DNA from 2 places in the Fundicoccus sp. Sow4_F4 genome. Region 1 is predicted to be linked to the other one. Evidence: predicted binding sites of a transcription regulator. Region 1 holds the regulator's gene; the other holds the start of a gene.
What was found. Region 1 encodes LexA, which represses DNA repair genes until DNA is damaged. Its sites were predicted from a motif close to CNAACANNTGTTNG; they were not measured.
Positions count from the first base shown of each region.

Region 2: ACTQ5J_RS09750 (Y-family DNA polymerase) is a predicted target of LexA. The motif match lies at 2,070-2,083, and genes of this name have one in related genera.

Region 1 is NZ_JBQKLQ010000001.1:784,801-796,398, forward strand. Features, by position in the region: gene ACTQ5J_RS03540 (YeiH family protein) at 1-726, opposite strand, end outside; gene yajC (preprotein translocase subunit YajC) at 1,111-1,461, opposite strand; gene tgt (tRNA guanosine(34) transglycosylase Tgt) at 1,567-2,712, opposite strand; gene ACTQ5J_RS03555 (glutaminyl-peptide cyclotransferase) at 2,765-3,565, opposite strand; gene ACTQ5J_RS03560 (lysophospholipid acyltransferase family protein) at 3,663-4,304, shown strand; gene ACTQ5J_RS03565 (ABC transporter ATP-binding protein) at 4,701-6,488, opposite strand; gene ACTQ5J_RS03570 (ABC transporter ATP-binding protein) at 6,488-8,242, opposite strand; gene ACTQ5J_RS03575 (YneF family protein) at 8,482-8,694, opposite strand; gene ACTQ5J_RS03580 (DUF896 family protein) at 8,799-9,074, opposite strand; gene lexA (transcriptional repressor LexA) at 9,164-9,778, shown strand; gene ACTQ5J_RS03590 (adenine phosphoribosyltransferase) at 9,879-10,391, opposite strand; gene recJ (single-stranded-DNA-specific exonuclease RecJ) at 10,388-11,598, opposite strand, start outside.
Region 2 is NZ_JBQKLQ010000006.1:98,356-109,953, forward strand. Features, by position in the region: gene ACTQ5J_RS09740 (cupin domain-containing protein) at 154-585, shown strand; gene ACTQ5J_RS09745 (PepSY domain-containing protein) at 924-1,565, shown strand; gene ACTQ5J_RS09750 (Y-family DNA polymerase) at 2,130-3,554, shown strand; gene ACTQ5J_RS09755 (hypothetical protein) at 3,551-3,925, shown strand; gene ACTQ5J_RS09760 (DUF5960 family protein) at 3,912-4,205, shown strand; gene glf (UDP-galactopyranose mutase) at 4,328-5,440, opposite strand; gene ACTQ5J_RS09770 (glycosyltransferase family 2 protein) at 5,564-6,580, opposite strand; gene ACTQ5J_RS09775 (hypothetical protein) at 6,635-7,117, opposite strand; gene ACTQ5J_RS09780 (beta-glucosidase) at 7,130-9,547, opposite strand; gene ACTQ5J_RS09785 (glycoside hydrolase family 3 N-terminal domain-containing protein) at 9,685-11,598, opposite strand, start outside.

The DNA of each region.
Region 1 (11,598 bases):
CTTACTTGTGCCATTTTCCTTTGCTTCTTTAGCCGTTTGTAAATATTTGTAGTGAATCATCCCGACAGTCACCGGTACAATAAATAATGTACGTACCAGTTTGACAACCGTCGCAATATTCCCTGCTTCTAGGTGCCAATCAAAGGCAGTCGCTACTACGGACGCTGTGTCATTGACAGCGACTCCAGCTAAAATGCCGTATAGTTGGTTACTAAAGCTGAACATGACACCCAAGGTCGGTAAAAGGAATAAAGCGAGCATTGAAAAGATGAACATTGTGGTAATCGATACCGCAATATCATCATCTTCTACTTCAATAATTGGGGCGGCTGCTATGATGGCAGATCCTCCACAAATCGAGGTCCCAATTCCAATCAGCAAGGCGAGTTTATTATCGACTTTTAGCCCCTTATTGACTAAGACGCTGGTTAGAATTGACACGATAATCACCGCTGCAATAATGACTAAAATATTGAGGCCGACTTCGTTTAAGATCCTTAGAGATAAGGTAAAACCTAATAAGACAATTCCCGTCTTCAATAAATAGGACGAGACGAACTTTGTCACCGCCTTATCTAATAGATCAAATAGCGGTGTATGTCGGATAATGGCACCTATTAAAATAGCTGAAATAGAGCTCCCGAGTAATGGAATTTGTTTTCCAATAAACAGGGCTAGCCATGTTACAATTGCTAGAGAAATAATTGTCAGTATTCTATTTTTCATAATAATTCCTTCCTAAGTCAAGACTAAATTAATAATCAATGACAGACCACACGATATATTCGCTAAAAAGCGTGTTAGCCGGCTAATTTTTTTCTAATTAATCAAAAACAATATGCTTTTGTTTTAGTTTATATTTCTTTAATTATAATGGATATCTTCTGATTATACGTTTGCTTAGTGAATATTTCAATATAATGATGGCAACTAAAGAAGATTCTGCAGAAAGCTTTAGCATGCGACTCGCGTTTTATATTTCGCTTTTGATTGGTCGCTTTTAACTTTCTCATTCGCCATGTTATCGAATATAACTATTAGAAAACTTTTCCCCACAAAAAGCACTGGTTTGACCATTAAAAAAAGCGCCCATAAGGACGCTATCGATTTTTAGTTTGTGCCTTCTTCGGCAAATTCGTCTGAGTCAGTATACTCAGCATCTGCTTGTAGGTCTTCAACTGTTGTTTCGTTTGTTGGTGTGCTCGCTTTTACTGTTGCGATTGCACTTAGTTCAAATGTTAAATAAATGCCTTCACAATCTAAAACGACAGTACGGTTTGCTTGATTGACTTCATCAATGATACCGTGTAATCCACCGATTGTTACTACTCCGTCGCCGTGTTTCATCGCGTCGATCATTTGACGTTTTTTATCCGCTTGCTTCTTCTGTGGACGAATCATTAAAAAGTACATCACCGCAAAAAGTACGACCATGGGTAATAAACTTACTAAAAGTTCCATTATTTCACCTACCTTCAAAAAAAATGCTTCCTAAATTAGTCTAACAAAAAAAGGCATTACATGCTATTGTTTAATTGAAAATTCGTTTAAAATTTACTCAATATATTAAAAACTTTTAGCATTTTCTTTATTATAGCCATAGCGTTCGAAGAAATCTTCTCTAAATTCCAATAATGAATCGTTTTTAATATTCTCACGAACATCTTTCATTAATTTCAATAGAAAGTGAACATTATGAATCGATGTTAGGCGCATACCAAAAATTTCATCCGTTTTAATTAAGTGACGGATATAAGCTCTTGTATAATTGCGACATGTGTAGCAATCACAATGCTCGTCGATGGGTCTAAAGTCACGGGCGTACTTCGCATTTTTAACGACTAAACGGCCATATGTGGTCATACAAGTGCCATTTCTTGCAATTCTTGTGGCTAAGACACAATCAAACATGTCAACGCCTCGAATCACTCCGTCAATTAATGCGTCGGGTGAGCCAACACCCATTAAGTAACGTGGCTTATCTTTTGGCATCACAGGCGTTAAGTAATCCAGTACTTCATTCATTTCTTCTTTCGTTTCACCAACTGATAGGCCTCCAATTGAGTAACCAGGAAAGTTCATTGACGCTAAGTCGCGTGCATGTTGTAAACGTAGGTCTTTGTAGCCTGCCCCTTGCATAATACCAAAAAGCGCTTGTGTCGATGGGTTTTTATGTGCTTCCATCCCACGTTCAGCCCAGCGTGTCGTACGTTCGATTGATTTTTTTACATAGTCGTATGTTTGGTCGAATGGCGGGCACTCGTCAAAACTCATAATAATATCTGCACCTAGTGCATTTTCAATTTGAATTGCCTTTTCAGGTGATAAGAATAATTTAGCTCCATTAATATGGTTTCTAAAGTGTACCCCCTCTTCTTCAATGCGACGCATGTCACTTAAGGAGAAAACTTGAAAACCACCGGAATCTGTTAGAATGCCTCGATCCCAGTTCATAAATTTATGTAAGCCACCTGCCTCCTCGACAATGTCTTCACCTGGGCGTAACCATAAGTGATATGTATTGCTCAGAACAATTTCTGCTCCCATGTCTTTTAATTCTTCAGGCGAAAGACCTTTAACGGTTGCTAATGTCCCAACTGGCATATAGATGGGTGTTTCAAAACTACCTTGTGGTGTATGTAAGATGCCTAAACGGGCACCCGTATTTTTTTCTTCTTTAATTAATTCATAACGAATTGCTGATTCTGTCATAATGCTTCCTTTCTGTCTAAAACAATGTACTCAACACATAATTATAGTAAACTTAGCGTGGTAATTCAACTTCTAATACATAGGGATATTGTTTGCCAGTTAAATAAAAGACATTGTTTTCTTTATGGGCAATCCCATTTAAGACGTCCATGTTAGCAACTTCTTCTGCTGAAAATTTTTGATTGACTTGTTCAATTAAGGCTTTTAAATCATAGATCTGTTCGATCTGTCCATTTTCTGGATTAATGGCAACAATTTGGTCTGTTAACCAAATATTTGCATAAATCATGTCGTTGGCGAATTCTAATTCATTTAGATTGCCGATTGATTGTTGTTTATAAGTTACTTCTAGTGTGTCTAATAAGTCAAAACTATCTGGGTCTCTCAGACTTAATTGACTAGTCCCGTCTGACATCCATAGGACTTGGCGTTTCTCATCGTATGCCAGCCCCCAGCCCTGTCCTGTATAGTTTGCTGTCTCCAAGACTTCAAAACTGTTTAAGGCTCGCTTAAAGGCCGTTCCTTCTTTCCAAGTCAATTGCCAAATAGCATTTTCAGTAAGTGTTAAGCCCTCTGCGAAATATTGTTTATCTAAAGTTTCTATTATTTGATAGTCGCCTGTTTCGAGATCCAGAATTCCTATACTAGACTCACCATACAGCCCTGTTCCGAGTAACAACTGTTGTGGCTCAAGTTCTGGATGGACTTCAAATCCTTGCGTGAAAGCTGTTTGATCACTAGGATAAAGCGCCAGTAAATTAATCGATTCTTGGGCATTGACGTAGGTTTCTCCCAATACTGAAATCAACAGCCCATACAATAGGCACAATGTGACTCGTCGTTTGCTTGTCATTTTCGCATCTCCTAACTATTATTATTCGTTTATCTATTGGCTATTCACTGAATAATTGGTAAAATTAAACTAATGTAACAACGAAAGGAATAAACGAATGACATTCTATGATATTGCAATTGTAATCGTCCGTGCGGTTATGTATCTTTTTAATGGTAAACCTCACTACGAGGGCCTTGAGAACGTTCCGAAGGACAAAGTGGTGGTATTTGCAGGCACACACCGCTCATTATTAGACCCTTTATATTTAGCCTTTGCGATATACCCTCTTGGTAAAAAAGTGGCTTTTATGGGCAAAGATACGCTATTTAATAATAAACTGATGGCTTATGTTCTACCAAAGTTAAATGTATTTCCGGTTAACCGTGAAAAAACGTCGCCACGTACCATTAAACACGCTGTAAAAGTAATGAATGAAGATCATCTGAACCTAGGGATTTTCCCTTCAGGTACACGCTATTCAACTGAAATTAAAGGTGGAACAGCTTTCATTCAACGGTTAAGCAAAAATGATATTGTCCCCGTTGCGATTCAACCGACTCTGAATACCGCTGATTTTTTCAAACGTAAAAAAATTAAGTTAGCTTTCGGCGAACCGATTGCTTATGACGAAACGGTGAAGTATGATAAAACTAAATTAGCTGACGTGGACAACTTAATTGCGATTCGTTTTGATCAATTGGATCAACAACTAACACCTAATTACAAGTATATACCACCCGTTAAAAAAGATAAATAAAAGCTCGATTATTTACACTTTTATTGAATGAATGACAGTAAAAACTGCAGTGAAATCCATTTGAGATTTCACTGCGGTTTTTTGGTTAGTTTGAAATCCTTTCTAAAAGGTTAACAAATAATACTTAATAAAGAACCATGGAAAACTTGGTGAATTGCATACAATCCGTACTTGTTTGTGCTTTAATGTGTTTGAGTGGCAGAATAATTTTAATCGATCGATTGGTAAATTGAATTAACATGTTAACAAAATCAATCTAAAAAATCGGGCGGTCGAGGCGATTCCCCTCAATTTTGGACGGAGTTCCAGTTAGTTAGCTCTTTAAACTTATGGTCTCTTATGTAAATAAAAATAACCTAGTAATTCGCCTTCTTGGCCAACCACTAGGTCTATTCTTTAATTCATACTTTGCAGACGGTACATCTGGAAGTAGGTACCGCCTAATTCAATCAGTTCATCATGCGTTCCTTTTTCAATGATGCGCCCTTTATCGAGGACGATGATTTGGTTGGCATCACGAATGGTACTTAAACGGTGAGCAATCGCAATCGTGGTACGATTCTTACGCATCTTCTGAAGACTATTCTGAATATATTCTTCGGTTTCAGTATCAATATTCGCTGTTGCTTCATCTAAAATTAATATCTTCGGTTCACGTGCCATAGTTCTGGCAAAGGATATCAATTGTTTCTGACCACTTGAATAACTAGCACCACGCTCAATGACACGTTTTTTATAGCCAGCTGGATCTGCTTCAATAAAGGTATCCGCATTAACGAAGCGTGCAGCGTCTCTTACTGTATAATCTGAAATACCTCGCTCGAGTAGACGGATGTTTCTTGAAACATCCCCGTAGAACAAGAAGCTATCTTGTAAAACCAAACCAACTTGTTCACGTAAAGCTTCGTAAGGAAATTCACGAATACTATGCCCATCAATCAAGACATCACCTGATTTAAACTCATAAAATCGCATCAAGACATTGATAATCGAACTTTTCCCACTACCAGTATGTCCGACTAATGCAACTGTCTCGCCGGGATTCACAGTAAAACTAATGTTACTTAACACATCTTGTTCACCGTCATAGGAGAAGGTTAAGTCTTTGAATTCAATCTTTGCATCTGTGATGCTTGCAGCTGGATTGATTAGTTGTTCTGGTACATGTTCTTCATGATCTAACACACGCAAAATTCGCGAACTAGACACGACACCGTCTTGTAAGAAGGACAAATTATCCATCATCATTCCCATCGGTCTGAAGAAGTTTGCTGAATATTGAGTAAAGGCATAGACAATCCCCACTTCAATCAAACCATCAAAATATTGATTACCAAGAATATAAAAGACTAAGGCAATTGATAAGCCTTCAAAAAGGTTAATAACCGAATTTAAAAGCAAAGCATTCATACGAACCATTGCTAGATGTCCTTTATATTGGTTTTCATTTTGCTCTTCGAATTCAGCCATTGTCCGTTTTTCTTGTCTTAAATGCTGAATAACTGACATCCCTAAAATTGATTCATTAATCTTAGTATTTAAACGACTTAAGTTTTCACGTAATTGACGATAGATTCGTGTACTATAATTTTGGTAGAGCCAAATTGCAAAAACCATTAATGGTACAAATAATAAGAAATATAAAGCCATCGTTTGATTCAGACTCCACATACCGATAAAGACAGCAATAATCGTTGCAAAGCCTTCAAAGATTGCAAAGAATACATTCCAAAACTGTTTGATCGTCTCTGTATCATTCGTCACTCGCGAGACAATTGAGCCGCCCGGTGTTTGGTCAAAATAGCGCATCCCTAAATGAACGACTTTATCAAAAATAACATTACGAATATTTTCAACCGTTTTTTCAGAGGCCATACTAAAGATATATGTAGAAAAATAGTTTGAAATCCCTTGTATGACTAGTAAAAATGCGTACAGGGCAGTAAATAATATGGCGGTTTGCGTGGTTGCTGAGGATGTTGACAAGTATTGGTCAATATAGGATTGAATCACTCGCGGCATGAAAACAGTCGCCACAATTTGACCTGCAGAAAAAACGAGCGCTAATAAAAATTCTTTCCAGTAAGGTTTGGCAAACTGCATAATTCTCTTGGTTACCTGATACTGGTCACGCATTGTCATTTTCTTAGTCCATGCGGATTGAAAATCTTTTGCTTGTGCCATTACTGTGCGCCTCCTTCATTTAATAATGCTTCTAATTGTTGTTTTTCATACATTTGTTTGTACCAACCATCCTGTTGTAACAGCTCATAGTGGGTGCCTCTTTCAACAATTTCACCTTTATCTAAAACGATAATCTCATTGGCATGCATTACACTACTGATACGGTGAGCTGAAATAATCGTCGTTTTATTCTGTCGATTGGTCTTAATCGAACTTAATATCGCTTCTTCCGTTTTTGCATCAACTGCAGATAAAGAATCATCTAAAATTAATAAGGATGGTGAATTAATGATCGCTCGCGCCATCGATATTCTTTGTTTTTGACCACCTGATAAAGCCACGCCACGCTCTCCTACTAAGGTATCATACCCTTCAGGAAAGCCGATAATATCTTCGTGTACACTCGTTAATCGAGCAGCTGTTTCCACACGCTCTTGAGAGGCAGTTGGATCAGCAAAGCGAATATTATCTCTGATTGTCGTTGAAAATAAAAAGTTATCTTGTGGAACATAACCAATCGATCCCAGTAAAACATCTAAGGCATATGCTTTCATATCAATCCCATTGAAACGAATAGTTCCTTTGTATTGATCATAGTCTCGCATAAGTAATTTGAATATTGTCGTTTTCCCTGAACCTGTTTTACCTACTATGCCTAAAGTATGTCCTTGAGGAATAGTAAAGTGCACATCTTTCAGCATAGGTTCTTTTGTTTGAGGATAAGTAAAACGTTCGACAGCAAAATTTAGATCACCATCAATCGGAGAAGTCACAGGATCGGCTGCTTCCACAACATTTGTTTCCTCTTTTAATAATTCCATAATACGGTCATAACTGGCTGAGCCACGTTCGATAATATTAAACAACCGCCCGATTGCCACCATTGGCCAAGACATGCGGGTAATGTAGTTTAGAAAAGCCACTAATAAACCAACAGTGATTTGCCCTTGTGTTACTAAAAAACCACCATAAAACAAGCCGATAATCGTACAAACACCCATAATTAATTGAATCGTTGGGCGGAACAATGCATCATAAAAATAAACTGATTTATTTTTAGCTACTACGGTTGCGGTCATATTTTTAAAATCGATACTGTCCAATTCTTCTTCACCAAATGTTTTAATTACTTTTATACCAGTAACACTTTCTTGTACTTTATCATTCAAAGAAGAGAAGGCTTCTTGAGCACGTCTAAAGTGATAATGCATTTTCTTACCAATTAAACGTATTGAAATAGCTAAAATCGGTAAAGGAATGATAACCATTAAACTCAATTGCCAATCAATGGCCCAAAACATCATAAATAGCGTAATAATACCTTGTGTCAATGAATCGACCATCGTTAAGATTCCACCACCAGCAACCATGCGAATGGCGCCTAAGTCATTCGTTGCATGAGCCATCAAGTCTCCTGTTCGGTACTTTTGATAAAAAATGGAATCCATCTTTGTAAAATGATTGAATAATCGCTGACGTAAAATTTTTTCTAATTTTGCTGACGTACCAAAAATATTAATTCGCCACACGTAACGCATTGCATATTGTAGTATTGAGATGACAATGATTGCCACTACCCAAAAAAATAAGACAGTCGGCGTTAAGCTACCGTCAGTCATTCCATCAATTACTGTCGCTATAATCATTGGCACAATCCCGGCTAACAATCCTACTAAAACTAACATCGAGGCTCCTGTTATATAAGCCCATTTTTCTTGCTTAAAAAACCAAGCTAACCTAGAAAATATATCCAAACTATCCACCCTTTCTGATTTATATGATTTAATTATTAATTAAATAGTCCATGAATAAGTTTATCACTCTTTTTGTGAGTAAACAAAGCAATCAGCTTATAAATACGCGATACCTCTCCTAAGCAAATTGTTCTTTAACTCTACCTTTTAAACAGACTAAATATCATCTATCTCTCAAATTTTATAAAAAGAAAACAGGAGTTAATCCGAACAAACGGACAACCCCTGCAAAACTTTAATTACTGCTGTTTCATTGAACGCATAATTTGTTCAACTTTCTTTTTAGATGGCTTTTGACCCATCTGAGCCATCATTTGAGAAATCATTCTTTCGTCAATTGGTGGGTTTTCTTTAAAATACTTCATCATATAACGACGAGCTAAAAAGAATCCTCCCACTGCACCAGCTACTAAAGCTAGTAAAACAATAAAAATCCAAGCGATTGTTGGCATATATAAACCTCACTTTCTAAATATCATGTAGTTATAGTTTACTAAAGTTCATCTGTTTTTCATAGTATATTTTCACAAGAAGCAGACGATAAACTAAATTTATTTTACTTTTTATTCTTCTTATCGAAGAAGTGTTGAAGGTGACGGCCATGAAGTTTTTTAGCTTTTTGGATTTCTTTCACTTTATCAGGAGTTAAATCAGTTCCATCTTCATCGACGACCTTGATTCCTTCGATATGATTACGCATACCGAAACGTAAATTTTCGATATATTCTTCTCTTAGCACTTTTTGTTCAGCTAATTCAGCTTCATTTAAACCTTCAGCTTTTTTCTTGCGGGCTAATTCATTAATTCTCTCCATTTTATCTTTCTCTAACATGTAAATCCTCCTTTTTACGAACGTTTGTTTGTCATTGAAAAACGTTTCTGATATAATAATAATAACAAAAATGAAATGAGTTGATTCCAATGGCTAAATTGTCAACGAAACAAATGACAATCCTACAATGTATTTATGATAACATTGAGGAAAATGGTTATCCACCTACTGTTCGCGAAATTGGTTCGTCAGTTGGCTTATCCTCAACTTCGACAGTACACGGACATCTATCTAGATTAGAAAAAGCTGGCTATTTAATTAAAGATTCTAGTAAAACACGCGCTCTTGAATTAACACAAGCTTCAATTGATTTGCTTGGCGTTGGACCTGTACAAGTTCCTTTATTAGGAAGAGTTGCTGCTGGTGCGCCAATTCTTGCAGTTGAAGATGCGGTTGCCTTCTATCCAATACCACCAGAGTTACCTTATGATCCAAGCGAATTATTTATGCTTGAAATAAAAGGCGAAAGTATGGTTAATGCGGGTATTATGGACGGCGATATCATAACTGTTAGACGCCAAACGTCTGCCAACAATGGTGAAATCGTCATTGCTATGACAGAAGAAGAAGAAGTTACTTGTAAGACATTCTTTAAAAAAACCGATCATTACGTCTTAAGACCAGAAAATGATTATATGGATGACATTATTTTAAATTCAGTTACCGTATTAGGTAAAGTTGTCAGCCTGTTTCGACGCTTCTAGATTATTAGTTGAGTATCTTTACAAATAAGCGAACAAGGCATATAGAGGAAGCAAATTGCTTCAGCTCTACACGCTTTGTTCGTTTTTTTTTGTGTGTAGTTTAGTAAGTCATTAGTGTTTTAATGTCGTAACCAGAAATTTTATCACGGCCATTTAATTCTTCTAATTCAATTAAGAATGCACAGCCAACGACAACTCCACCTAATTTTTCAACTAAATCGATCGTTGCTTTGATTGTACCACCTGTTGCTAATAAATCATCAGTAATTAATACTTTTTGACCTGGTTGCAGAGCATCTTTATGCATTGTCAAAGTATTGCTACCATACTCTAATGAATAATCAACCTCAATGACTTCTCTTGGTAATTTGCCTTTCTTACGCACAGGTACAAATCCAATCTCTAAAGCATAGGCTACAGGACAACCTACAATGAATCCACGAGCTTCTGGCCCAACAACTACGTCAGCACCTAACTCTTTAGCATAATTAACAATTTGTTGTGTCGCTTCTTTAAAAGCATCTCCATCAGCCATTAATGGTGTGATGTCACGGAAAATTATTCCTTCTTCTGGATAATTTTCAACTTTTGCAATATAGTCTTTTAAATTCATGATCTTTTTTCATTCTCCTCGAAATATCTTTTAATATCTGATAAAGTCTGGTAATTCATTATTGCTTCGACTTGCATTTCTTGTCGGTAACGCTCGAATGCCGGCATAGTAAACAAATCAACAGCCTCTTTCGAGTGTTCTCTATTAAATGCAACAAAGCCATCTTTTATTGTAACAAATTCCGCTTCAAAAAACACAACAATCATCAATTTTAATCTAGTTATGGATATTTTTAATAGTTCACTCATTTTAGAGAGGTTTTGTCGCAAATGAAATGCCGTTTGCTTGCTTAACCAACGGTATAAAACAGCAAATTCTTCACGTGTCGGCTCTCCAGCAGTATACTTAGATTCTTGAATAAATGATCCTAAATAAATATGAGACCAATCCTTTTGCTTTAACAAAATCAGTAACGTTTCTAGACTTTGCGGTGGTTCCATAATGACTAGTTTTTTATAACTCACGTCATTGACTAACTCATTTAGCAATTCTTCGTTGATGTTGGCATATAGTTCGACACGGCTATTCTTAGGTAAAGATTCTTTATAACACTCAGCTAACTTAGAGTGTTTAAATAAATAAATCGCCCCATTAACTTTTAAAAGTTGAGGATCTATTTTACTTGATCGATAATCTAGCCACTGTGACTGATTGACGCCCATATCTGTTACCATCAATTGGGGATTAACCAAATGACGCCATTCATTAATGGATAAGGTGCCTACAATTGAAATGATTGAATTAGCTTCAACACCTTCAAATTGTGTCGCTTTTGAAAAAGCCACACAATTTAAAGCGGATTCTTTACTATCTTTCTCAGCAATAGAGAGTTTAACATGTGTTTTATCAGCACCAATTAAACGTTTTTCTTGAACCGTTACATCCTCGAATTCGAATACAGGTTTAGCATTATCCATTCCAAAAGGTCCTAATAATTCAATTTCTTCGATAAATTTGACAGTGGCTTCCGATGGTTTTATTACCATATCGACTTTTAGTTCCTCTGGTTGACGAATCAAGGCTTCATTCTGATTAGCTAATGAAGCCAGTGCCGATTTAAAATTCAACCATTCAGAAGAATTGACTGTAAGTCCAGCGGCTTGACTATGACCGCCATAATAAGCAATCGTCTCTTTAACTTCCGTTAACCAAGCAAAAATATTAACACTATTAACGCTTCGCCCACTCCCTTTATACACTTGCTTAT
Region 2 (11,598 bases), on a different contig from region 1:
GATGAGAGTGGTGGTATTTGTCCCGTGATAGTTGGGACACTTATTATTTACTTAGTTAACAGTTTTCTCTGTATTTATGAAGTGTCTTACTTTGACTTTATTATTTAGAATGATTATAATTAAGTTATCAAATAGCAAAGGAGCAGATGCACAATGTCATTAGATTTAAGAGATTACGGTAAAGATCCATTTGTCATTAACATTGAAGCAGCTACTTTACAAAACGACACATTCAGAACTGCCCTATGGACCGGTTCACAGCTACAAGTTACCCTCATGTCGATCCCAGTTGGCGGCGATATCGGCGGTGAAATCCATACCAAAGAGGATCAATTCTTACGTCTAGAACAAGGTCAAGGCCGAGTGATTATGGGGGAAAGCGAAGATAAGATTACTTTCGAGAAGGAAGTTGCTGACGATGATGTCATTTTAATTCCTAAAGGTGTCTTCCATAATGTGATTAATACGGGCGACCAACCAATGAAGTTGTATTCCATTTATGGCCCTGCGCATCATGCACATGGAACGGTTCATGAGACACAAGCCATTGCTGAAGCTGAGGAAGAAGAACATCACCACCATTAATAGGTAAAGTATCCCCTGAGAGAGAAATCTTTCAGGGATTTTTGTTTAAGGGGTAAATGAATAAAGTGCACTCGAAAGTGGATTTTTATGAGTGCATGTCTCTGCTGAAGCGACAATTGCTCAGCAACCTGCTTGAAACAACTGGCGTTGCCAGTGCGTTTTCGTATGGCAGCAGAGTTGATTTTGTTATACTATTTTTAAGAGGTAAGGACGATGCGTTGCTTGCTTACCGAAGCTAAATTAGCTTTAAATGGTATTCTAACGAAAGTATTGATGGCTGAAGCTGAGACTAAAGTGGTGAATACTTGTATTCATTAATTAAATAGGAGGAATTTATAATGAAAAAAACGTTATTTATAAAAAAAGGCGCGTTACTTGGGGCTAGTCTGCTTGCATTGGGCACAGTGACTGCCTTGCCGGTGGCCGCGCAAGAGGATGCGTCCGAAACGACGAGTGAATCTACTAGTACAGAGAGTGTCGATGAAGAGAGTACTGATGAAGCGACCGCTAATTTCTTAGAAACTGAAGGCAGTGACGTACAGCTAGCTTTAGTGGCGGAAATTGAGTTATTTCAAGCTGAGTTTCCTGACGTAGACATCGTAGAATTAGACATTGATTTGAAGAAAAATGGTTCTTTCGAGATTCAAATCGACGGCCAAGATGCGGCTAACGAATTTGAGGTCACCATTGATAGCCAGACAAATGACATCAAGAGTCAAGAGCAGGACCGATTAGATGATGATGATGATGTGAAAATGGCTTTGGATTTCGAGCAGCTATTGTCAATTGATGAGATTACGTCAATTGCTTTAGATGACGTTGGCTTTGGTGAAGTGACGGACTGGAATCTAGAGTACGACCGTGATCACGATCGTTTCGAATGGGAATTAGAAGTTTTTGACCAAGTGACGAAAGACGAAGCTGAGTTAACGATTGAGGGCTTAACTGGCGAAATTCTTGAAAGTGAATTAGATGATTAAGGACGTTGACCTTTACTAAAATTAATCCATTGCTTCAGGCTTTCCTAGCTTAGTTAATTGCTTATATAATAGAAATACGGCTTAGTTTTCGAACTAGGTCGTATTTTTTTAGGTGTTTAAGGTTAAATTGCTTAGGAGTGCTGCTTCATGATTGGCTTAAGACGAAGGCTTTCAATTACCAGGGGGAAAGATGTTGGGCGAGACGGGCGATAGTTGTCGCATGGTGGGTAGCCACTGGATTTGTGATGAGTATATGAACTAAGAAACACCTTAAAAGTTTTCTGATGATTTGTTATCGGAAACTTTTTGGGTGTTTTCATATTTTGCCGAATGATAAGCAATATTCTCTAACTTCGAGATAAGTTAATCTTCCCAGCTGTCCTATTCTAAGTGCTGCTTAACATATTCTGCAACGTTGCAGAATTTAATTTCCCATGCTGAGTCCTTTTCTGACAAGTATTCTGCCAGATAATTCTCTTTATTTACCGAATCTATTTGCAAATAAGAACAAACGTTCGTATAATGTGGGTAGAGATATATTTAGGAAGGAGGTTCTTTGAAACGATGGGTTATATTGATTATTCACTTGAACCGCGGTCTGACATTGCTTTTGTGGATATGAAGTCTTTTTATGCGAGTGTTGAATGTGTTGAGCGCGGGCTCCACCCTTTAACGACTTCGCTGTGTGTGATGAGTCACGGTGATAACAGTAAGGGCTTGATCCTGGCGAGCTCCCCTACTTTCAAAATAGTCTTCGGCAAGCAAAATGTCGGACGTGCTTATGATTTACCTTTTAATGTGCATACGCGTAAATTTAGTCACTCAAACGCTAGACGGCAAGGTCTCGATATCACACCCGAATATATTCGCTTTATTGAAGCCTGGGCCAAACGGACGATTTTTGCTGCACCGAGAATGGGCTTGTATATTCAGCGTAATATGGAGATTCAAACGGTCTTACAGAACTACTCACCTAAAGCAGAAGTTCACCCCTACTCAATTGATGAAGGCTTTGTCGATTTAACACGCTCGCTTGATTATTTCGCCCCCGATAAGATGATGTCAAGACGCAATCGCTTGGATTTGGTTTCTGGAAAGATCCAACGCGATATTTGGAAAAAGACTGGGGTCTATTCAACGATTGGCATGAGCAATGCGAATCCTTTACTCGCTAAACTAGCGCTCGACAATGAAGCCAAACAAACACCAACCATGCGTGCGAACTGGTCTTATGAAGATGTTGAAAGTAAAGTCTGGGGCATCGAGACGATCACTGATTTCTGGGGAATTGGTAGCCGGACTGAAAAACGTTTAAATCGACTAAAGATTTATTCGATTAAAGAGTTGGCTAATAGTAATCCTGATTTATTAAAAGCTGAGTTTGGGGTAATGGGCCTTCAGTTATGGTTCCATGCCAATGGCGTCGATGAAAGTAATGTCTTGGAACCTTACCGTCCTAAAGCGACGGGGATTGGTAACTCACAAGTCTTACCGAAAGATTATTATAAACAATCCGATATTGAACTAGTCTTGTCCGAGATGGCCGAACAGGTCGCCATTCGCTTACGTAAACGCCAGAAGAAGGCAACCGTTGTGTCGATTTATACAGGATTTGCACGCGATGTTGAAAAGAAATCAATCAGTGTTCAAAAGAAAATTGATCCTTCTCAAAGCACGAAAGTTTTAACCGGCTATGTGATTGAGCTATTTCGAAAGAAATATACTGGCGGGGCTATTCGTAATATCGGTGTACGCTTCGACGGGCTAGTCGATGAAATTTATACCGTCTATTCACTATTTGATGATGTAGAAGAAATCGAAAAGGTTGAACGCGTTGAACAGGTAGTTGATGATATCAGGGCTAAGTTTGGCTACCTTTCGCTCCAGAAAGCCACCTCGCTGTATGAAAATTCTCGGACGGTTGCACGTAGTAAATTAATTGGTGGTCATGCTGGCGGTGGCGCGGGTGGATTGGATGGTTTAGCATGAGCGTCAACCGCGACTATCTGCCCTTTAAATCGGCTCGCCAATATCAAGATCGCAAAATGGCCAAATGGATGGGCTTCTTTTTATCTGAACATACATCAGCTCTTGGTGAATTAGAAGAAACCTTCGACTTTGGTACTGCCCTACCCTTTAGTGAAAGAATATATTTACTGAGCCAACTCTTCGCCAATCAACAGAAGGCGGCATTCGCCGTACGTCAACCTAAGCTAGTCCAGACGATTAAAGGGACAATTACTCAATTTATCGATTCAAAAATTGGGATAGCTAGCGACAGTGGTTACCACTTTGTCGCTATCGAAGATGTTTTAAGCATTCAATTAATCCAGGAGGAAGATTTCTATGACGAGCCGTAAACTGCGCCAAACTGAGTTACAGTTTGATTATTTCAGTGAAAATTATCGTCAGTTTGAAGAAGATTTCTATCAATATTCAGCCATGAGCCTTCCTCTGACTTTTATTACTGATGACTTATTATTATCAATGGCTGGCTCTCAAAAAAATTACTTTATATTAAATAGACATAATTCACTTGATCAAAAGGATCATTATTTTATTTTTAACGTTAAGATGGCTTCTGAAGCTAAGATGGTCAGAATTTATGAGTATGTGGGACATCAGCGTTCGTTGGACTAAGTTAGCGTGGCAGAAGTTATCCCTATTTAAATGAAATGAGTTGACCTATTTGTTTTACTGTTTATTGAACAACAGACTTACCTCACTAAAAGTACTGAGTGAGATAAGTCTGTTGGTTTATTTTATTTAAATTCTTCACCGTGCTTCTTACTAAGTTGCAATGCTAATGCAATCACTTGATGCATATCATAATAACGATATTGTGCTAATCGCCCAGCAAATGTAATTTGAGGACTTTCTTTGGCAAGTTTAAGATAGTTAGAATACAAAGCATTATTCTCTCGATTATTAACAGGATAATAAGCTTCTTTTCCACGTTCATATTTAGCCGGATACTCATGAGTGACTATAGTTTTGGATTGACGCCCAAAATCAAAATGCTTGTGTTCGATCACACGTGTATATGGAGTGTCAGAATCGGTATAGTTAACCACTGCGTTACCTTGATAGTTCTCCATATCTAATACTTGTGTTTCAAAATATAAGCTACGATATTCCAATTCACCGAATTGATAATCAAAAAACTGATCAATCATACCCGTATAAAGAATATGCTGATATCCATTTAAGTAAGTTTCTTTTTCATTAAAAAAATCTGTCTCTATTGAAACAGTAATATTGGGATGTGCTAACATTTTCTCAATGATTTGCGTATAACCACCTATTGGAATCCCTTGATAACGATCATTAAAATAATTATTATCATATGTCAAACGAACAGGTAGTCGTTTAATAATAAATGCTGGTAATTCAGTTGCTTTTCTTCCCCACTGCTTTTCTGTATAGCCTTTAATTAGCTTCTGATAGACATCCACACCAACCAAGCTAATTGCTTGCTCCTCCAAATTTTTCGGCCGTGGCCCAACCATTGAACGTTGACTGTTGATGATTGCCTCAGCTTCTTGAGGTGTGCTCACGCCCCACAACTTAGAAAATGTGTTCATATTAAAAGGTAAATTAAAGATTTCTCCCTTATAATTTGCAATCGGGCTATTAACATAATGATTAAAAGAAGCAAATTGTTGTATGTACTCCCAAACTTTGACATCATTGGTATGAAAAATATGTGCCCCATACTTATGAACTTGAATGTCTTCTAATTCGTAAGTATAGATATTTCCCCCTAGGTGATTTCTTTTTTCAATGACGTCAACTTTATAACCTTTCTTTGCCATCTCATGGGCATAAGTTGACCCTAATAGACCAGATCCAACAACTAATATTTTGTCTAACATCATAAACTCCTTCCCTAAGAACGCTTCCCTGCTTTCAGTGCTTCCATGTAGAATGAAATAGAAGCATTAATATTTCTACGATAGAGTGATTTAGCAGAGTGTCTTTTACTTATTAAACAAATATTAACTATAGCCTGATACTTTTCTAGCGGCTTTATATAAAGTATTTGATATTTTTTTGCCTTTACGTCCTTTAATATTTAATATACGTGCAAGTATCGTTTGGGATATTTGTTGATAGGCTTCAGGTGATTGTTTTTTCAAATAGTTCCATAAGGCTTGTTTTTGCATCAAACTTTCATGAGTATCCATTTTATTCAATAAAGCGATTGAGATGAGTGTCACAACTTGGATATGACGGACTAAATAATCGTTTAATTTGGGGTTTAATTCTGATGTTTGACCATACACATCAATCAATATTTGATTCACTTTTATTTGTTGATCGATACGTTTCATCATCATTGTTTCAGTAATCGATTGATCATCTCGTCCTATGAAATAGCGGTATAAAGGCACATCTAAATAATATAGTGTCGAAACTTGTTGAAGTGGGACAAAGACAAATAAATTATCTACATAAAATGTATGCTCCGGCAATTCAAGGCCACTTTTCTTTAATACTTCTGTACTAAAAATCAACGAATGCATTAATAAATATTGACGTTTTTTGAATTCAGCCAGATCCTCCCAACCAACTATCTGTTTAACCGGAATGATACTTTTGTATTTCATTTTCTTTTTTTTCAAGATGTTTTCTTGCTCATAAACAAAATCAGATACTAACATATCTACTAATGTTCCATTCGCTACAAATTTTGCCAGTTGGTCTATTACTTGCATTAAAGCTTCTGTATTCAACCAGTCGTCGCTATCGACGACTTTAAAATAATAACCTGTTGCGGCTTTAAGCCCGGCATTCACAGCTCCACCATGCCCTTTGTTCGGTTGATGAATGACTTTTACAATCGACGGATACTTAGCAGCATAGTCATCTGCGATTTGAGCAGTATCATCAACTGAACCATCATTAACAATAATCACTTCAACTACATCTCCCCCCTTGAGACATGATTCAATGGACTTCCGCATATAACCACTCGAGTTATAGCAGGGAATTGTAATTGTTAATAATTTCATTAATTATCTACACCTTTCAAATTCTAGCTATTTATCGCTAAATAAAACTTAAGTTTATTTTTTCATAATCACAAATTTAAGCATAGGGTAATTTATAACAACCTGCAAGAAAATATTCACCACATTTGCAATTGTCTGAGCGACACCTATGCTAAATCCAAATCCAGTAAACAAACTAATCGTATATGGAGGTAAAATAATCGATACAACCCCTGCAAATACGACAGTTAGAATATACCAGTGTAAAGTACTTGAAATAGAATTATTAGCTCCAAACACTAGATTTCTTTGAACAATATAATTCACAATCTGTGCACCTACATAAGCGAGCAGAAACGATAGAAAGCCTGTTAAACCACCGTTTTCTACTGAGTAATTGAAAATAAACCAATTAAAACTCTGTTCAGAAAAAGTTTTGAATAAAAATCCTGTTCCTAGCCATAATAATATAAAGTTTGTCACCGTGGCAATATTAGACAACACATTAAATTTAATAAACTCCCACAAGTCTGGATGACTTCCTATCCAGTTTTTCAACCTATCTCTCATTTATTTGCTCCTTTTCGTTAGTCGTCTATTTTCAAAAAAGGCGCTAATCATTCCTTTACTCCCTGACCAGAAATTTCCATTGACCATTCGAACAATTTCATTGACCATTCTTTGATTTATTAAGCCACCAGTCATTTTTGCCATTGCTCGAAACGTCATATTATAATTAAAGTACAGGTTTAAATTAGGTTTTCCTTTGGCCATACTACGATTTAATAAATAAGTTATTAATTGATAAGCTTTTCTAGCAACCCAACCTTTAGCATAATACATTTGTGATAAAGTATCGTTAACTCCTAATGGTTGAGCAGTGTTCCACTTCTTATCCGGTAAAGCTCTTGCGATTAGTATCTCATAAATATCATCTGATACATTCTGGATATTTGCCCCTCGATATTGTTCCAAAACTTCTTGAGTATAAATTCCTGATGCATCGATTCCTTCTTTTTCAACTGTTGCAAATAAATGAAGTTTCTGGCTACTTTCACCAATGGCTAAAGTATAATTCCCCGCTTCAATTTCCCATTTATTAGCCGATGGATTGAAAAATTCAAAGGCTCTCTCTGGTATTTCGATCGTTAGTTGCTTAGTTTCTCCAGGTTCCAAGAATACTTTTTGAAAAGCAACAAGTTCTTTTGAGCTTCTAAAAATGGCTGATTGTTCTTTAGAAAGATAAACTTGAGCCGTCTCAGCAGCTGGAATAGAACCAACATTGGTTAAAGCGAACGTCACTGCATGTTCAGATATCGTCAAATTAGAATAGACAAAGCTTGAATAACTCAATCCAAAACCAAACGGAAATTGGACTGGTATATTTGCTGTATCATAATAACGATACCCTACAAAAATACTTTCTTTATATTCACTCGTTGCCTCTAATCCAGGGTAATAATTTTTCGATGGTACGTCTTGATACGACAATGGATAAGTTTCATTTAACTTACCTGAAGGTGAATGCTTCCCTGTCAATAAATCCCAAGTCGCTTGACCGCTTGCTTGTCCAGCTAAATATGTATGTAAGATAGCTGATACTTTCCCCTCCCAGGGCAATGTCATTGGCGAACCACCACTTAATACAACGACTACATTCTTATTGATCGAACTAATACTTTCTATTAAATGTTGCTGATTGCTAGGGAAATTCATGTCACTACGATCCATCCCCTCAGATTCTGATATCTCAGGTAATCCAGCAAAAATTATAACCACATCAGCTGCTTTAGCTCCTTCAATCGCTTCATCTATCAGTGTCTGATTGATAACATTTTCACGCGTATATCCCTTAAACAGCTGAACATTTGGATTAGAGAGGTCTTTAACAACTGATTCTATTGATTCTAACTGCGTTGGGTTAACCAAGGATGATCCTGAACCTTGATAACGTGGTTCAAAGGCAAAATCACCAATTAACGCAATCTTCTTTTCCGTAGATATTGGCAGAATTTTGTCCTTGTTCTTTAAAAGTACCGCGCTATTGAGCGCCGCTTCATAGGCTAACTGATGATGTTGAAAAATTGTTTTTTCAGTCAAATCATCACTAGCTGTTTCATCATGTGCTAACTTCAATACAACAGATAATAACTCGTCTACTCGTTGATCCAATACTGTTTCACTTAATCGGCCCTCTTCGACCGCTTGAGTTATTTCTAAAGCGCCAGCGACTCCGGTTCCCGGCATCTCAAGATGACTTCCTCTTTCAACGCCTAATACATGGTCGTTACTACCACCCCAGTCTGTCACCACCGCCCCCTCATAGTTCCATTCGTCATACAGTATATTTTCAAGCAAGTGTTGGTGTTCATTCGCATATTGACTATTAATACGATTATAAGCAGTCATAATAAAGTCTGTTTTGGCTTCTTTAACGGATGCTTCAAATCCTGGAAGATAAATTTCACGCAAGGTTCTCTCATCAATAATAGAATCATTCGACATCCGTCTTAATTCTTGGCTATTGACCGCGTAATGTTTAGGTGTCGCTGCCACTCCTTGACTTTGAATTCCTTTAATATACCCCACAGACATACGAGCCGTAAGATAAGGATCTTCACTGAAGTATTCAAAATTCCGTCCGCATAATGGATTTCTTTTAATATTTAAACCCGGTCCTAAAATAACATTCACTCCGAGTTCACGTGCCTCTTTTCCCAAAGCTTGACCAATGCGATTAGCAAGTTCTTCATCCCAACTATTTGCTATCGTTGCTGCCGTGGGGAAACAAGTTGCTTCAATACTTTTATTTAAACCTAAATGATCTGCGCTTCCTAACTGTTTTCTGATACCATGTGGACCATCAGATAAGAATAATGATGGTATGCCTAGATGTTTATAGTCTTGTGTTTGCCAAACGTTTTTCCCTGACATCAACGAAGCTTTTTCAAACAATGTCATTTTCTCAACAATGTCTTGATGTTTCACTTCCTCAATCCCCCCTCTACATAAATAAAATATGCTTCTAAGATGTGTTATCTTTACTTAGAAGATAATGCATCAAAGAAGCATATTTCTAAAATCGATCAAACATTAAACACTGTTTGAATCAAATATCTTTTAATCTAGTCAACATATGTTGCGGTTCTTTCGTCTTGAATAACGCCGCTATAATTTAAACCGAAACCAAAATCATAACTATTACCGTCGCTATCTACATATGGAGTCATATCTCTTGCAACATCTTCTAACTGTGCTTCTACTGTATCCATATCGATTGGGAATTGGATTGGTAGTAAACCTTGAGGTTCGTGGTTTCCAAGGATCGTTTCTAATAATACAGAATCATCCACTCCAAACCCTACAATAATCGCATCTGCTTTATCTTCAAACTCTGACATTATAACTGGACCTTTAGCTTTCATTGCCACAAATAGTGGGATGTCTTTTCCAGATGCTTCAATCAACGCAGCTGCATTCAGTACAGCGTCTAGATCTGCTTCGTTTCCAATAATTGATGTTTTACCTTTGTAACTTCTGTTTTCTTTAGATCCATCCTCTAATACATCGCCACCGATTGATACTTCACGAACATTTTCTCCATCAGCTGTGTATGGACGGTATTGCAATGACAATGGATAGTACTCATTCTCCTCATTTAAACCTGCATTACTGAAGTTATTACCATTATTTGGACTTTCCATACCGACAATCACTAAATCAACTTCAGATAAATCTGTTAGTAATTCATAACCAGTAACATTTCCTTCTTCATCTTTTATTGGTGTATCAGTAACCACTTCTTTGAAGTATTGTTGTGCTGATTCGATATTTAATGTCGCTTGATGCGTTGTAGTTATATCTCCACCAAATTGCCATTCAGTTTTAGTTGATGCTGGAATATAAACTGTTTTATCTTTATATGACTCAATGTCCCCAGCAGCAATCACATTATCTTTATTTTTAAGCATTACAACCGAGTCTAACTGAGCTTGATAACCAGCTTCAACTTTATCAGCAGATGCTACAACTTCTTTTGATTCTTCAAGCACTAAGTATGGATTTTCGAAAGCACCTACTAACAATGTATTACGAACAATTCGTTTACCACTTTCACGGAATCTTTCATCTGCTGGCTGATCAACTTCACCATTCTCAAATGCTGCTTCCCATAATTCATATGCATCTAGAATAGGTTGCTTATCATTGTTTCCACCAAACATATCCATTCCTGATTTAATTATTTCGAAATGACGTTCTTCAACGGTACTGTCTTCATGTCCATATGCTGATCCGCCAGGTCTATCTGGATTGTCATCACTAAATCGAGTGACACCCCAGTCAGTGACTAACACACCATCAAAGCCATCTTCTTGACGTAATTTTTGAATTAATTCTTCGTTATAAGCAGTCCCCACAAATTCCTCACCAAACAATGGATTTCCATCTGCATCTAATTGAATAGAATAAGATGTCATCATTGAAGTCACTTCGCTCGTTTCACCACTTAAATTCAAGCCACTATCGATGAATAATTGGTAATGCTCCTCAATGTTATCGCCAGGATACACGCCAAATTTCCCTTCAAATGTATGACTTTCTCGACCAGATTCACCTGGTCCATCACCTGGGAAGTGTTTAATCATAATATTAATTGAATCTGCTCCCCACCCCACATCATTACCTTCATCATCATAAGTGGATTGAGATTGATTTGCGTAAGCTTCTGCCATGTCTGATGCTAAGTCGATATCCTCACCAAACGTACCATCAATTCGTAACCAACGTGGCTCTGTGGCTAATTCAATTTGAGGCCCTAAGGCGGTTGTTAATCCCATTGCACGATATTCTGCTGATGACATCTCCGAGAATTGACGCATGATATCGGGATTAAATGTTGCGGCTAATCCTAAATTGGACGGCCATCTTGATATATCTTCTCCAGCCGCATTGTATGCACCTGATGTATCTCCTGCTCCTGAACGAGGATCAGAACTAAAGTTAACAGGGATAATTGGCAAGCCATTATCTAACTGCTC